2 regions of the Methylibium sp. genome follow, and region 1 is predicted to be linked to the other one. Evidence: riboswitches for the same ligand, from Rfam matches in the RefSeq annotation. Region 1 holds a riboswitch; the other holds the start of a gene.
The links. A riboswitch is a leader RNA that binds a small molecule or an ion and turns the genes downstream of it on or off. The one in region 1 is predicted to bind S-adenosylhomocysteine.
Positions count from the first base shown of each region.

Region 2: it holds a riboswitch for S-adenosylhomocysteine, as region 1 does, so the genes downstream of both, metH (methionine synthase) here and ahcY (adenosylhomocysteinase) in region 1, are expected to answer to the same signal.

Region 1 is NZ_OZ257250.1:2,974,562-2,982,786, forward strand. Features, by position in the region: gene ACQY9S_RS13895 (OsmC family protein) at 1-408, opposite strand, end outside; gene ACQY9S_RS13900 (FAD-dependent monooxygenase) at 594-2,192, opposite strand; gene ACQY9S_RS13905 (peptide chain release factor 3) at 2,287-3,954, opposite strand; S-adenosyl-L-homocysteine riboswitch at 4,084-4,170, shown strand; gene ahcY (adenosylhomocysteinase) at 4,256-5,698, shown strand; gene ACQY9S_RS13915 (TlyA family RNA methyltransferase) at 5,795-6,562, shown strand; gene metF (methylenetetrahydrofolate reductase [NAD(P)H]) at 6,568-7,410, shown strand; gene ACQY9S_RS13925 (polyphosphate kinase 2 family protein) at 7,488-8,225, opposite strand, start outside.
Region 2 is NZ_OZ257250.1:3,714,518-3,722,742, reverse strand. Features, by position in the region: gene metH (methionine synthase) at 1-1,558, opposite strand, end outside; S-adenosyl-L-homocysteine riboswitch at 1,622-1,722, opposite strand; gene ACQY9S_RS17450 (hypothetical protein) at 1,828-2,358, shown strand; gene ACQY9S_RS17445 (homocysteine S-methyltransferase family protein) at 2,394-3,467, opposite strand; gene ACQY9S_RS17440 (AAA family ATPase) at 3,511-5,847, opposite strand; gene ACQY9S_RS17435 (NAD(P)/FAD-dependent oxidoreductase) at 6,057-7,319, opposite strand; gene ACQY9S_RS17430 (M13 family metallopeptidase) at 7,441-8,225, opposite strand, start outside.

The DNA of each region.
Region 1 (8,225 bases):
GCTGGGCACGCTGGCCAGCGCCTTCGACAGCGGGCAGTTCTCCTTCGCACTCTGGGCCAGTTGCTGGAACATGGCATCGTCGACGCCGGCCACGGTGGCTTCGAGGCGCAGCGCGATGCGGTCGATGACGAAGCCCTCGCCCTGCTTCGCCAGGCGCACGCTGGCCTGGGTGTCGACAGCGGTGGTGGCGAAGCCGGCCTTGTCGCAGGCGAACGAGAACGCCATCGTGAAGCAGGCCGCGTGGGCCGCGCCGAGCAGTTCCTCGGGGTTGCTGCCGCGGCGGTCGTCCTCGAAACGGCTGCCGAAGCCGTAGGGGTAGGCCTGCAGCGCGCCGGTCTCGGTGCTGACCTGGCCCTGGCCCTGCTTGCCCCGGCCTTCCCAGTGGACGCTGGCGTTCTTCTCGATCATGGCGGCTCCTGCATGGGGGTGGCGGCGCGCGTTTCGGTGCCGGCGGCAACGCCACGGGCAGCCGAGCGCTCGACCGATGCAAGCAGTATCGGCAGTGCGCTGCCCGGCCGCGATGGGACGGCACCGCGACGCGCTGCGGGCCGCGTCCTACAACGGCTGGTACCGCGCGGTGCCGGCGGCCGGCATCAGTGGCTCGGCAGCATGCCCAGCGTGCGATCGAGATAGCTTTCGAGCGCCGACCACTCGAGACACTCGTCGGTGCAGGCGATGTACTGGTCGGGGCGCACCAGCACGAGCGCCTGCTGCCCGACACCGAGCACGTCGAACAGGCCGTCGGTGCCGGCGTTCGCGGCGATCGCATGCACATGGAACCAGCCGGGACAGGCGCTCGCCAGGCGCGCGGCCCAGGTCCGCGCCAGTGCAGCGAGCCCATCGGCGTTGCGCTGCATCAGCAGCAGATGGAAGCCGGGCGCGGCCAGCCAGGCGTAGACCGACACGGCCGGATCGGCCAGCGGTGCCGAGATCTCGGCGTAGGGCAAGCGGTCGCCGGCCTGCACGCTCAGCGCAGCCACCGTTTGCGACAGGCGGCTGCCTCGGTAGTGGATTCCCGTCTGCGAGATGACCCGGAACAGGCGCCTGCGCACCGCCGGCCGGGCCATCACGCGGGCGGCGATGCGAGGGAACACGTGCAGCCGGAAGGCACGCACCAGCGGGTTGGGGCTGATGATGAACTGGAAGGCGCTGTCGGTCGTCTTCAAGAGCTGCTGCGCGACCGGCCAGCGCTCGGCGTGGTAGCTGTCGAGCAGGTCTTCGCGTGCGCGGCCCTGCACCACCAGCGCCAGCTTCCAGGCCAGGTTGCTCACGTCCTGCAGGCCGGTGTTCATGCCCTGCGCGCCGACCGGGCTGTGCACGTGCGCGGCATCGCCGGCGATGAAGCAGCGCCCGGCTCGCAGGCGTTCCACGCAGCGGTGGTGCACGCGGTAGGCCGAGAACCACGCGGTCTCGGCGAAGCGCACCTCGATGTCCATCTGCGCGCGCACCGCGGCTTCGATGTCTTCGAAGCGCAGCGCCGGCGCGTCCACGCCCGTGTCGTGCGGCAGCGTGCCGATGACACGGTAGCGCTGCTCGCCCGGCATCGGGAAGAACACCACGAAGGTCTCGCTCGACAGGCAGACCGTGAGCTCGCCGTGCGGCAGCGCCCAGTCGACGCGGGTGTCGGCCACGTAGAAGGCGTTCTCGTAGGTGCCGCCCGAGAACGGCAGGCCGAGCTGCTCGCGCACCGGGCTGCGGGCGCCGTCGCAGGCGACCAGCCAGTCGCAGCGCAGCATTTCGCTGCTGCCGTCGGCGTGGCGCACGGTGACGGCGGCACCGCGCGCCTCGTTGCGCACGTCGGTGAGCGTGGTGTGCCAGTTCACCTCGCGACCGGCGGCCTGCAGGGTCTTGTAGAGCAAGGCCTCGTTGCGGCTTTGCTCGAGGATCAACAAATAGGGGAACGGCGTCACCGCCTGCCCGATGTCGCCCAGCGGGATGCGCTGCACGCGCCGGCGCCCGACATAGATGTTGCCGGCGAAGGTGGGCCGGCCCTGAGCCACCGCCTCGGCGGCGATGCCCATCGACTCGAACAATTCCAGCGTGCGGGCCTGCACGCCGAGGGCGCGCGATTCGCGGGTCGGTCCGGCCTTGCCGTCGACGATGCGGAACTCGACCCCGTGACGGGCCAGCTGGCAGGCGAGCATCAGGCCCGTGGGGCCTGCCCCGACGATGAGCACCGGCGTGTGCAACATGGCGCGCCCCTCCCCGCGGCAATGTTGCGGCAAGGCGAGACGCGCCGTCCAGCCCCCCCCGCGCGGCGTGGGGGTTTGCGGGACCGGCCCCGCCTCAGGCGGCCTGCTGCAGCGCCAGCCCGGCGTGCTCGCGCAGCGGGTGGAACACCACCTGCGGATGGCGGTCCTGCGTGAGGCGCAGGTCGTAGGGCGAGGTCATCAGGTAGGCCAGGGTGTCGGCCGCGTCGAGCGCCAGCTTGTTCGCGGCCTCGTCGGTGAACTTGCGCATCGCCGCGTCGTCGTCGCAGGTCACCCAGCGCGCGCCGTGGAAGCGGCTGCCGGAGAGGCGCACGTCGACGCCGTACTCGGCCTTCAGGCGGTGCTGCACCACCTCGAACTGCAGCTGGCCGATCGCGCCGAGCAGCATCGCGCCGCCGACGGTGGGCCGGAACACCTGGATCGCACCCTCCTCGCCGAGCTGCAGCAGGCCCTGCTGGAGCTGCTTGCTCTTCATCGGGTTGGCGAGCTCGACGGTCTGGAACAGCTCCGGCGCGAAGAACGGCAGCCCGGTGTAGCTGCCGAAGCCGGCCGGCGCCTCGCTGTCGGTGATGGTGTCGCCGAGCTGCACGCCGCCGTGGGTGGTGAAGCCGATGATGTCGCCGGCATAGGCCTCGTCGACCGCCTCGCGCCGCTGCGACAGGAAAGTGACCACCGAGGTCGGCCGCAGCTCCTTGGCGGTGCGCTGCACGCGCAGCTTCATGCCCGCGGTGTAGCGCCCGGAGTTGACGCGCACGAAGGCGATGCGGTCGCGGTGCGAGGGGTCCATGTTGGCCTGCACCTTGAACACCACGCCCGAGAAGCCGGGCGACTGCGGCGGCACCTCGTGCTCGCTGCCGTCGGCCCGCGTCACGTGGCGCGCGGCCGGCGGCGGCGCCAGGTCGACCAGCGCATCGAGCACCTCCTGCACGCCGAAGTTGTTGACGCCGGAGCCGAAGAACACCGGCGTCTGCTTGGCGGCGACGAAGGCTGCCTCGTCGAAGGCCGGCGCGGCGGCGGTCAGCAGCTCGATGTGGCCTTCGGCCTGCTCGTAGTCGTGGCCGAAGCGCGCGCGCAGCTTGTCGGACTGGGTCAGCGGCACGATCTCGTCGCTGCCCGCGCCCGTCTGGTCGCTGCGCTTGTCGGCGCCGGCCTTGAAGAGGCGCATCTGCTGCTTGCGCAGGTCGACGATGCCGCCGAAGGCCTTGCCCTGGCCGACCGGCCAGGTCATCGGCACGCAGGGCATGCCGAGCTCCTGCTCGATCTCGTCGAGCAACGCGAGCGGCTCCTTGCCCTCGCGGTCCATCTTGTTGACGAAGGTGATGATGGGCGTGTCGCGCTGGCGGCAGACCTCGATCAGCCGGCGCGTCTGCGGCTCCACGCCGTTGGCCGCGTCGATCACCATCAGCGCCGCGTCGACCGCGGTCAGCACGCGGTAGGTGTCTTCGGAGAAGTCCTTGTGGCCCGGGGTGTCGAGCAGGTTGATCACGCAGTCGCGGTAGAGCATCTGCATCACCGAGCTGGCGACCGAGATGCCGCGCTGCTTCTCGATCTCCATCCAGTCGGAGGTGGCGTGGCGCGTGGCCTTGCGCGCCTTCACCGACCCGGCGATGTGGATCGCGCCCGAGAACAGCAGCAGCTTCTCGGTCAGCGTGGTCTTGCCGGCGTCGGGGTGGGAGATGATCGCGAAGGTGCGGCGGCGGCGCACTTCGCCGGACAACGGGCTGGCGTCGGGGGAGAGGGACACGGGAAGACTCCAAGGCGGCGCACCGGGGCTGGCGGGAAGGGCCGGCGCGAACAACGTGCGATTGTCGCCGCAGGGCTGCCTGCCGTGCGCCCGATCCGGGCGGGGAATCCCGCCGCGACTACAATGCCGGCTTCCGAGGAGCGTTGCAACCGTTGGCCTGTTCAGGCGCGACGGCCAGGCTCGGAACCTTCCCCAAGGCAACGGCGCTCACCCGCAGGTTCGTCACGCGCGGTGAGTGGCATCTCCCCTCCCCTTCGGTCGCGGCCCCTGCGGTTCATCTGTCGTTGAACCGGAGAGAGATATGAGCGCTGTCATCAAGCCCGCCACCCGACCGACCGACGTCGATAGCGTCATCGCCGACCTGTCGCTCGCCGACTGGGGCCGCAAGGAGATCAAGATCGCCGAGACCGAGATGCCCGGTCTGATGGCGATCCGCCAGGAGTTCGCGAAGAGCCAGCCGCTCAAGGGCGCGCGCATCACCGGTTCGCTGCACATGACGATCCAGACCGCCGTGCTGGTGGAGACGCTGCAGGCGCTGGGCGCGCAGGTGCGCTGGGCCTCGTGCAACATCTTCTCCACGCAGGACCACGCCGCGGCCGCGCTGGTGGCCCAGGGCACGCCGGTGTTCGCCTACAAGGGCGAGAACCTCACCGACTACTGGGACTACACCCACCGCATCTTCGAGTTCGGCGCCAAAGGCAGCGAGGGTGAAGGCCCGAACATGATCCTCGACGACGGCGGCGACGCGACGCTGCTGATGCACCTGGGCAAGAAGGCCGAGAAGGACCCGTCGGTGCTGAGCAAGCCGACCAGCGAAGAGGAAACCTGCCTCTATGCCGCCATCAAGGCCAAGCTGGCGCAGGACGCGACCTGGTACAGCCGCAAGAGCGCCCAGATCATCGGCGTGACCGAGGAGACGACCACCGGCGTGCACCGCCTGAAGGAGATGTCGGCCAAGGGCACGCTGCTGTTCCGCGCGATCAACGTCAACGACTCGGTCACGAAGAGCAAGTTCGACAACCTCTACGGCTGCCGCGAGTCGCTGGTCGACAGCATCAAGCGCGCGACCGACGTGATGGTCGCCGGCAAGGTGGCCTGTGTAGCCGGCTACGGCGACGTGGGCAAGGGCTCGGCCCAGGCGCTGCGCGCGCTGTCGGCCCAGGTGTGGGTGACCGAGATCGACCCGATCAACGCGCTGCAGGCCGCGATGGAAGGCTACAAGGTCGTGACGATGGAGTACGCGGCCGACAAGGCCGACATCTTCGTCAGCGCCACCGGCAACAAGAACGTGATCCGCTACGAGCACATGGCGGCGATGAAGGACGAGACCATCGTCTGCAACATCGGCCACTTCGACAACGAGATCGACGTCGCATCGCTCGAGAAGCTCGAGTGGGACGAGATCAAGCCCCAGGTCGACCATGTGGTGTTCCCGGACGGCAAGAAGATCATCCTGCTCGCCAAGGGCCGCCTGGTGAACCTGGGCTGCGCCACCGGCCACCCGAGCTTCGTGATGTCGTCGAGCTTCGCGAACCAGACGATCGCGCAGATCGAGCTGTTCACGCACAGCGACTACTACGAGGTGGGCAAGGTCTACGTGCTGCCCAAGCACCTGGACGAGAAAGTCGCGCGCCTGCACCTGAAGAAGGTCGGCGCGATGCTGACGGAGCTGACCGACGAGCAGGCCGAGTACATCGGCGTGCCGAAGCAGGGGCCGTACAAGGCCGACACCTATCGGTACTGACCCCCACCCCCGTTGCGGCTGTGCCGCTCCCCCTCCACGGGGCGACGCTGGCGGACCGGCGGAACCGGATCCGCGGCGTCTACTCGGTTTATCCATATGCCACGTGTTGATCAGCTTCTTGTTCAGCGCGGCCTCGCGCCGACGCGCTCGGCCGCGCAGCGGCTGATCGACCGCGGCGCGGTCGAGCGGCGTGCAGCGGCCGACTGGGTGCGCCTGCGCAAGTCGGGCGAAGACCTGGCCGAGGCCACCGAGCTGCGCGTCACCGACGACGCCGAGCTGCGCTGGGTCTCGCGCGCCGGGCTCAAGCTCGACGGCGCGCTCGCGCACTGCGGGCTCGATGTCGCCGGCGGCACGGCGCTGGATGTCGGCCAGAGCACCGGCGGCTTCACCGAGGTGCTGCTGGCGCGCGGCGCGGCGCGGGTGGTCGGCGTCGACGTGGGCCGCGGGCAATTGCACCCGTCGCTGCGCGGGCATGCCCGGGTCACGGCGATCGAGGGCCTCAATGCGCGCGGGCTGACGCGCGAGGCGCTCGGCGCCTCGATGCCGCAGGCCGGCTTCGATGTGGTGGTCGCCGACCTGAGCTTCATCCCGCTGACGACGGTGCTGCCGGCGCTGGTGCCGCTGCTGGCGGCCGGTGGCACGCTGCTCGCGCTGGTCAAGCCGCAGTTCGAGTTGCAGCCCAAGGACATCGGCAAGGGCGGGCTGGTGAAAAGCGCGGCCTCCTATGCCGAGGTCGAGCGCAAGCTGCGCGAGGCCTGCCGGCAGCTCGGCCTGGCCGTGATCGACTGGATCGACAGCGCCGTCGCCGGGGGCGACGGCAACCGAGAATTCTTCATCCGGGCACAGCCCCGGAGACCGGAGTGAATCTGATGAACAGCAAGTCGAAGCTCCCGCTGAGCCTGGAGTTCTTCCCGCCGAAGACGCCCGAAGGCGCCGAGAAGCTGGCCGCGGTGCGCCGCGCGCTGTATGCGGTCCGGCCGCAGTTCTGCTCGGTCACCTACGGGGCCGGCGGCTCGACGCAGGAGGGCACCTGGGCCACGGTGCAGGCGATCCGGGCCGACGGCGTCGAGGGCGTGCCGCATTTCAGCTGCCTCGGGACCACGCGGGCGGTGGCGCGCACGACGCTGCAGCAGTTCAAGGACGCCGGCGTGAAGCGCATCGTCGCGCTGCGCGGCGACCTGCCGTCGGGCTACGGCGCCTATGGCGAGTTCCGCTATGCGAGCGAGCTGGTGGAGTTCATCCGCACCGAGACCGGCGACCACTTCCACATCGAGGTCGCCGCCTACCCGGAGACCCACCCGCAGGCCAAGAGCCCGCAGGCCGACCTGCTGGCCTTCGCCATCAAGGCCAAGGCGGGTGCTTCGAGCGCCATCACGCAGTACTTCTACAACACCGATGCCTACTTCCGCTTCGTCGACGATGCACACGCGCTCGGCGTGGACATCGACATCGTGCCGGGCATCATGCCGATCACGAACTCCTCGCAGCTGATCCGCTTCTCGGAAGCCTGCGGCGCCGAGATCCCGCGGTGGATCCGCCGGCGGCTCGAGGCCTTCGGCGACGACCGCGCGTCGATCCAGAGCTTCGGCCTGGACGTGGTGACCGACCTCGTCGACCAGCTGCGCACGGCCGGCGTGCCGGGCCTCCACTTCTACGCGATGAACCAGTCGGCGCCGGTGCTCGAGATCTGCCGCCGGCTCGGTCTGGCCTGAGGCGCGGCGCTCGCGCGCGAATCACCTCCCGTGCATGCCCGCACCCGTCAACGCGGCGGGAGGGCGCGCGGCGGAGCTCACACGATCCGGATAGCTGCCGGGTCGAAGTCGGGTTTCGGTGCCTTGAGCTTCATGCCCGCCAGGGCCTGCACGACCAGCGTCGCGATCATCAGGTTGCGGTTGCTCTTGCTGTCGGCCGGCACCACGTGCCAGGGCGCGCAGGCGGTCGAGGTCGCCACCAGCGCGGTCTCGTAGGCGGCGAGGTAGGCCTTCCACTTCGCGCGCGTCTCCAGGTCGCCAGGCTGGAATTTCCAGCGCTTGGCCGGGTCGTCGAGGCGGGCCTGCAGGCGCAACCGCTGCTCGTCCTTCGAGATGTGCAGGAAGCACTTGACGATCGTCGTGCCGCTGTCGTGCAGCAGGCGCTCGAAGGTATTGATGTGAGCGAGCCGCCGGGCGCGCTCGTCGGCGTCGATCCAGCCTTCGACGAACGGCACCAGCACGTCCTCGTAGTGGCTGCGATTGAAGACGGCCACCTCGCCGGCGCGCGGCACCACGGCGTGCACGCGCCACAGGAAGTCGTGCGCGCGCTCGACCTCGGTCGGCGCCTTGAAGGCCGCGACCCGCACCCCGAGCGGGCTGCACTGGCGGAACACCGAGCGTGCGGTGCCGTCCTTGCCCGAGGTGTCCATGCCCTGCAGCACCAGCAGCAGCTTCGGCGGCGCACCGGCCTGGCCGTTGGCATAGAGCAGGTCCTGCAGCCGGTCGACCTCGATCGCCAGCTCGGCCAGCCGCGCGTCGTCGGCCTCGCGGCTGCT
Region 2 (8,225 bases), 740 kb from region 1:
GGAAGTAGTCGTCGCGCTGCATCTCGGCGGCCACGTGCTGCATCTCCTCGAGGCTGGGCGTGATCAGGCCCGACAGGCCGATGATGTCGGCGCCCTCGACCTTGGCCTTCGCGAGGATGTCCTGGCACGCGACCATCACGCCCATGTTGACGACCTCGAAGTTGTTGCACTGGAGCACGACGGTGACGATGTTCTTGCCGATGTCGTGCACGTCGCCCTTCACCGTCGCGATCACCACCTTGCCCTTGGCCCTGGCCTCGCCGCCGGCGTCGACCAGCGCCTTCTTCTCTTCCTCGATGTAGGGCAGCAGATGGGCCACCGCCTGCTTCATCACGCGCGCGCTCTTCACCACCTGCGGCAGGAACATCTTGCCCTGGCCGAACAGGTCGCCGACCACGTTCATGCCGGCCATCAGCGGCCCCTCGATCACGTGCAGCGGCCGTCCGCCACCGGCCCGGATCGCCTGCCAGGCTTCCTCGGTGTCGACGACGATGAAGTCGGTGATGCCGTGGATCAGCGCGTGCGACAGCCGCTCGTCCACCGTGCCGGCGCGCCACGCGAGGCGGGCGCTGTCGTCCTTGGCCGCGCCCTTGGCGCGCTCGGCGATCTCGATCAGCCGCTCGCCCGGCGACAGCGTCGCTTCGCCCGGCTTGTAGGCCGGCTTGCGGTTCAGCACCACGTCCTCGACGCGCTCGCGCAACTCGGCGTCCAGGTCGTCGTACACGCCCACCATGCCGGCGTTGACGATGCCCATGTCCATGCCGGCCTGGATGGCGTGGTACAGGAAGACCGTGTGGATGGCCTCGCGCACCGGCTCGTTGCCGCGGAAGCTGAAGCTCACGTTGGACACGCCGCCCGACACCTTGGCGCCCGGCAGGTGCTGCTTGATCCAGCGCGTGGCCTCGATGAAGTCGACCGCGTAGTTGTCGTGCTCCTCGATGCCGGTGGCGATGGCGAAGATGTTGGGGTCGAAGATGATGTCCTCGGGCGCGAATCCCACCTCGTCGACCAGGATGCGGTAGGCCCGCTCGCAGATCTCGGTCTTGCGCGCGAAGGTGTCGGCCTGGCCCTTCTCGTCGAAGGCCATCACCACGGCGGCCGCGCCGTAGCGGCGCACCAGGTTCGCCTGGTGGCGGAACGCGTCCTCGCCTTCCTTCATCGAGATCGAGTTGACGATGCCCTTGCCCTGGATGCACTTCAGCCCGGCCTCGATCACCTCCCACTTCGAGCTGTCGATCATGATCGGCACGCGCGCGATCTCGGGCTCGGAGGCGATGAGCTTCAGGAAGCGCTCCATCGCGGCCTTGCTGTCGAGCATGGCCTCGTCCATGTTGATGTCGATCACCTGCGCGCCGTTCTCGACCTGCTGGCGCGCCACGGCCAGCGCCTCCTCGAACTGACCGGCCAGGATCATCCGCGCGAAGGCCTTGGAGCCCGTGACGTTGGTGCGCTCGCCGATGTTGACGAACAGCGAGCGCTCGCCGATGGCCACCGGCTCCAGGCCGGACAGGCGCATCGGCGGCACGTTCGAGAAATCAGGGGCAACAGCTGTCGACATGGCAGTTCACCGTAAGACGCGCCGCGCCGGTGCTGCGGCCCACCCGCAGCCCGCCGGTCGGCGGAGGGGTGAGCGCCGTTGCAGGGCGGCCCTCGCGGTGCCGCCGGCCCGAGCCTGGCGGCCGACCCAGAGCCTGGGCAACCGTCGCAACGCTCCTCGAGCACGGCAGATTTTACGCGCGGCGGCGTTTACAAAGCCTCACCCAATACCCCTGCACGGCCTGGCCGTCCCCCTTGTGCGGCAAGCGGGGCCCGGTTGCAATGCCCGGCATGACACGCTTCTCCCCCACTTTTGCGGCCGGGCTGTTCTGTCTGGCCCTCGCTCTGGCCGGCTGCGCCGGCCGGCCGGGCGCTCCCGGCACGCCCGGCTCCGGCGGCCCGAGCTTCGGCGGCCTGTTCGGCTCCGGCCTGTCGCCGGCACTGGAGGCCCAGCGTGTGCGCCTCAAGGAGGCGCTCAAAGGCACGCCGGTCGTGATCGACAGCACCGGCGACCACCGCCTGCGCGTCGAGGTGCCGACCAAGCACGCCTTCGACCCCCAGCGCACTGCCGTCAAGCCGGCGTTGGCCGCGGTACTCGACCAGTTCGCGACCGGCTTCAAGCCGCATGCGGCGACCACCGAGCTGCAGATCGGCGCCGCGGCCGACGACAAGGCCTCGGGGCGGATCGTCCAGGACCGCGCCGCCAGCGTGCGCGACTACCTCGTGGGCCGCGGCGTGCCGATCTCGCGCATCGTCGGCCTGGGCCGGGCCGAAGGCGCTGGGCTGGAGCTCGTGGTCAACGACCGTCCGGCCGGCAAGTGACGCGGCGATGAGCATGGCGCGACGGCCGCGCGCCTTCAGGCCGTCTGCAGGTCACCGTCGGCCTCTTCGCTCAACTGGCTGATCCAGCGCTCCTGCCGCGCCCGCGGCCGGTAGGCGCTGACACGCCGGGCGATCTCGGCGATGTGCTCGGGTGTGGTGCCGCAGCAGCCGCCGGCGATGTTCAGGAAGCCGGCGCGCGCGAACTCCTCGACCAGGCCGCCGGTGATCGCCGGCGTCTCGTCGAAGCCGGTGTCACTCATCGGATTGGGCAGGCCGGCGTTCGGGTAGCAGGAAATGAAGGTGTCGGGCGCGGCCTTGCACAGCTCCTCGATGTAGGGCCGCATCAGCGTCGCGCCGAGTGCGCAGTTCAGCCCCACGGCCACCGGATGCGCGTGGCGCACCGAATGCCAGAAGGCGCTGACGGTCTGCCCGCTGAGGATGCGGCCCGAGGCGTCAGTGACGGTGCCGGAGATGATGACCGGCAGGCGCTCGCCGGTCGCCTCGAACAGCTCGTCGATCGCGAAGATCGCCGCCTTGGCGTTCAGCGTGTCGAAGATGGTCTCGACCAGGAAGAGATCGGCACCGCCCTCGAGCAGACCCTCGCCCTGCTCGTAGTACGCGGCGCGCAGCTCGTCGAAGCTGACGTTGCGCGCCGCCGGGTCGTTGACGTCCGGGCTGATGCTCGCGGTGCGCGGCGTCGGGCCGAAGGCGCCGGCCACGAAACGCGGCTTGTCGGGCGTGCTGAACTTGTCGCAGGCGGCACGCGCGAGCTGCGCCGCCACCACATTCATCTCGCGCGCCACGTGCGCGAGACCGTAGTCCTCCTGCGCGATGCTGGTGGCGCCGAAGGTGTTGGTCTCGATCAGGTCGGCTCCCGCGGCCAGATAGCCTTCGTGGATCTCGGTGATGACGTCGGGCCGCGTGAACTGCAGCAGCTCATTGTTGCCCTTCAGGTCCTTGCCGTGGTCCTTGAAGCGCTCGCCGCGGTAGTCGGCCTCGCCGAGCTTGTAGCGCTGGATCATCGTGCCCATCGCGCCGTCGAGGATCAGGATGCGCTGCTTCAGCAGCTCGGGCAACTGGGCGGCACGGGTGTAGGGCAGGGCACTCATGCCCCGATTGTAGGAAGGCTGACCGATGCCCCTACTGACGAACCTAGCGCACGAAGCCGATGCCGCGGCGCTCGCGCACCCCCGGCTTCACGCGGTGCTCGGCCTCCAGCTGCGACAGGAAGCCGTCGGGCTCGAACACGTCGCCCAGCAGCTCGACCTGCCGCTGCACCGCTGCGAAGTCGCCCGGCGTCAGCACGTCCAGCGCGGCCAGCCGGGCGCGCTGCTCGGCCGTCAGCGCCGCGGCGTCGCCGCCCAGCGCCTCGGCGATGAACATGCGCTCGCGTTGCGGCGCTTCCAGCGGCTTGAAGCGGATCTTGAAGGAAAAGCGTCGCAGCGCCGCCTCGTCGAGCTCGTCGAACAAGTTGGTGGTGCAGACGAACACGCCGCCGAAGCGCTCCATGCCCTGCAGCATCTCGTTGACCTCGGTGACTTCGTAGTTGCGTTCGGCGCGCTGGCGGCTGCGCAGGTAGCTGTCGGCCTCGTCGAGCAGCAGCACCGCGCCCTCGCGCTGCGCTTCTTCGAACATGCGCGCGAGGTTCTGCTCGGTCTCGCCGACGTACTTGCTCACCAGGTCGGAGGCGCGCCGCGCGGCCAACGGCCGCTGCAGCTCGGCGGCAATGTGCTCGGCCAACGCCGTCTTGCCGGTCCCCGGCGGGCCGTACAGGCACAGCGTGCCGCAGCTGCGGCGCTTGAGCGCCTCGACGATGCGCGGCAGCTCGAAACGGGTGTCGACATTCAGCAGGCCCAGGTCGTACTGCGTGACCGCCGGCCGCGCCGCGGTGTCGCGCAGGCGCAGGCCCAGCGCCTTGTCGGCGTTGCCGAGCTGGCGCTCGATCAGCGCCTGCGCCGGCACCGCTTCGCCGGCCACGCCATCTGCCGCAGCACCTGCAGCGTCGCCGCCCGCCAACCGCGCGAAGCGCACCGCGGTGCGGATCTGCGCCGGCGTCAGCCCGGCCCGCCCGGCCAGCTTGGCGACGAACTCCGGCGCCGCCTGCACGCCTTCGAGCGCACGCTGCACGATCGCCTCGCGCGCGCCCGGCGGCGGCGAGTTCAGCTCCAGGTGGTACTGGAAGCGGCGGCGGAACGCCGGGTCGATCTGCTCGATGCGGTTGGTGACCCACACCACCGGCACCGGGTTGGTCTCGAGGATCTGGTTGACCCAGGCCTTGCCGCCCACCGAGCTCGAGGTGCCGCTGTCGCTCTGCTCCAGCCGCGCCATCAGCTGCGCGGCGTCGTTCGACAGCGGCGGGAACACGTCCTCGACCTCGTCGAACAGCAGCGCCACGCTCGGGCTGCCTTTGAGGAACACCTGGCTCATCTGCAGCGAGCGGTAGCGGTCGCGGCCCGACAGCGAGTTGCCGTCGCGGTCGGCCGACTCCACCTCGTACAGCTCCAGCGCGGCGGCCTGCGCCGCCACCTTCGCCAGCTCGGTCTTGCCGGTGCCGGGCGGGCCGTAGAGCAGCACGTTGACGCCCGGCTCCTTGCGTGCGACGGCGTTCTTCAGCAACGCCACCAGCATCTGCGCGTCGGCCGCGACGAATTCGAAGTCGCCCAGGCTCAGCTCGGTCGGCGTGGCCGGCTTGGTGAACACCGCCATCAGGTCGCTGGGGCCCTGGTACTCGCGCATCAGCACCGGTGGCAACTGCTCGCTGACCTTCATCAGGTCGGCCAGGTCGGTGATGTTGTGCTCGGAGATCAGGTTCTCGACCATGCCGATGCGCTCAAGCCGCGAGCCGGTGCGCAGCGCCTCGGCGAGTTCGCGCTCGTCGACCCCCGCCACCTCGGCGATCGCCGCATAGGCCTCCTGAGCGCTCGACACCTTGAACTCCACCAGCAGGCCGCGCAGGTCGCGCTGGTAACGCGCGAGCGTCCCGTACAGCAGCAGCGCACGCTCGGCCGGGTTGAGCTGCAGCAGGCCGGCCAGCGCATCGATGTTCTTCTGCACCAGCGTCGACTCCTTCTTGACGCTGCGCTGCAGCCACTCGGCGGTGGCACCGAGCACGGCCAGCAGGTCCTTGGGCGCGTCCTTCACGTACTCGTCGATGTAGAAGAACAGCGTGCCCTCCTCGTAGGGCCCGCGCCAGGCGCCATGCCGCGCGACGAAGGCGGCATCGCTCAAGGCGGCGTGGCCTTGCCACGCGTCGTGCAGCTTGACGCGCTGGCCGAGGTAGTCACGCAAGCGCTTGAGCACGCTCGGCGGCCACACCAGATGGCGGCCCGTCAGCGACAGCAGGGCGCTCCAGTCACGCCGCAGGTTGAACCGTCCCAGATGCCGCAACGCCAGCGTGAGCACGAACTGCGAGCACAGCCGGTCGAGCACGGGCGCGTCCGCCAAGCCGGGCGACAGCACATAACGGGCATCAGCAGCGCTTCTTGCCATGGCCCCTCTCCACAACCAGGAAACCGGTGCGGGCCATCTTGGCCCAGCGCGCCCGCACGAGCAAGCCCCGGCGCCGACACCGCGGCAAATGCAAAGGACTTCCGCCCCCGAGCCCGGGGGTGACCTCGGCCGGGCGCCGGGCGCCCCAAGCCGGCTGAGACCCTCGCGGGGAGTAGCCGCAGTACGCCGCGGCCGGGGGCTCCATGACCTCAGCGCTCGAACACCATCTTCAGGAAGCTGCGCGCCGTCACCAGGTTGCCCGGCGTGTGGGTCTCCTCGAGCACACCGCTCATGCGCTGCAGGCGGCGCGGGCTGCGCTTGGCGCTCCATACCAGCAGGTCGACGAGCCAGGGCCGCTCGTTGACGCTGTTGGCCTTTTCGTAGATCTCGAAGCGCGGCTTCAGTGCGGCGAGGTCGGCTTCATAGCGGGCCCGCACCGCGGCGTCGCCGAGCGTCAGGCGCTGGCCGTCGAGCACCGCCTCGGCGGCCAGGATGCCGGTTTCGAGCGCCTTGCCGATGCCTTCACCGGTGAGCGCGTAGGTGCTCCCGGCGGCTTCGCCGGCCACCAGCAGGCCGGGGCGCGAATAAGCCGCGCCCTCGAGCGAACAGCGCAGCGGGGCCCCCTTGAGCTCGCCGAGCAGCGTGCCGCCTGCCATCAGCGCGCGGGCCGGCGCATGCACCTCGGTGAAGGCGGCGAACACCTCGCGCAGGTTCACGTCCTGCATGGTGTTGCGACCGCCGGCGTCGCTGCGGTGGCTTTGCGCCACGCCCACGCCGATGTTGAACACGCCGCCGGGGCACGGGAAGATCCAGCCGTAGCCGGGCTTGAGCCGTTTGTGCCACAGCACTTCGAGCTCGGTGATGCGGCCGACCATCGCCTCGTTCTTCACGTAGCCGCGCAGTGCCACCGCGCTGGGCGTGCGGCGCTCGCACACGCCGGCAGCGATGCTGGCCTGCGGCACCGCGCCGCTGGCCAGCAGCACCCAGCGGGCACGAATCTCGCGCGTTTCGCGACCTTCGTCATGCGCCTGCAGGCACGCGCCGACCACCCGGCCGTCTTCTTCGAGCGGCGCGGTGAAGCGCACCGGTGCGTGCATGCGCGCGCCCGCCTCGGCGGCGGCGCGGCACAGCACCAGGTCGAGCTGCTTGCGCGGCAGCACGGCCAGCGTGCCCGGTACGTCGATGTGGCCGCTGCGCGGCGCGATGCAGCGCAGGTGCCTGGCCGCCTGCGCGAGCGACATCACTTCGTCCAGCACACCCAGCCGGGCCATCGCACGGTGCGCGTCGGGGATGAGGCCATCGCCGCAGACCTTGTCGCGCGGGAAGGCGTGCTGGTCGACCAGCACCACGTCGACCCCGGCCCGTGCCAATGTGCGGGCCGCCGCGCTGCCGGCCGGGCCGGCACCGACCACGAGCACCTCGCAGGCGGCGGGCAGATCGGTGAGGCGGCGGTTGAGCGGGTCGGTGGTCATGCGGAGCTGGCGGACGCAGGTGCGGCCTGCATTCTAGGAAGGTCGGGACGGCTGGCTCGCCGCGCCGAGACGCCACCAGGCAGCGGGCCACCCGCCCGCGGCGCGACCGGGTGGCCCTGCCTCACCAGATCGACACGCGCGCCTCGGGCGCAAGGTACATCGCATCGCCCGGCTGCACGCCGAAGCTGACGTAGAAGCCGGGGTGGTTGCGCGCCGTCCCGTTGGCGCGGAACTCGCTGGGCGCGTGCGGGCCGGCCTTGATCTGCTCGATCAGTGCGGCTTCACGCTGCTTGCCGCGCCAAACCTGCGCGAAACCGTAGAAAAAGCGCTGCTCACCCGTCAGGCCGTCGATGACCGGCGCCGCCTCGCCGCCGAGTGAGCGCTGGTAGGCCTTGAAAGCGATCGCCAGCCCGGAGTTGTCGGCGATGTTCTCGCCCAGCGACAGCGCACCGTCCACGGGATAGCCGGGCAGCGGCTCGTAAGCGCCGTACTGCGCGACCAGCACACCGGTCTTCGCGGCGAAGCGGGCCCGGTCTTCGGCGGTCCACCAGTCGCGCAGGTTGCCCTCGCTGTCGTACTGGCTGCCCACGTCGTCGAAGCCGTGGCTGATCTCGTGGCCGATGACCGCGCCGATGGCGCCGTAGTTCACCGCGTCGTCGGCCGCCGCGTCGAAGAAGGGCGGCTGCAGGATGGACGCCGGGAACACGATCTCGTTCATCGACGGGTGGTAGTAGGCGTTGACGGTCTGCGGCGTCATACCCCACTCGTCGCGATCGATCGGCCGGCCGAGCTTGGCGAGCTGGCGCGCCCGCTCGAACTCGCGCGCGCGCCGCACATTGCCGACCAGGTCGTCGCGCCGGATCTCGAGCGCGCCGTGGTCGCGCCAGCGCGCGGGGTAGCCGATCT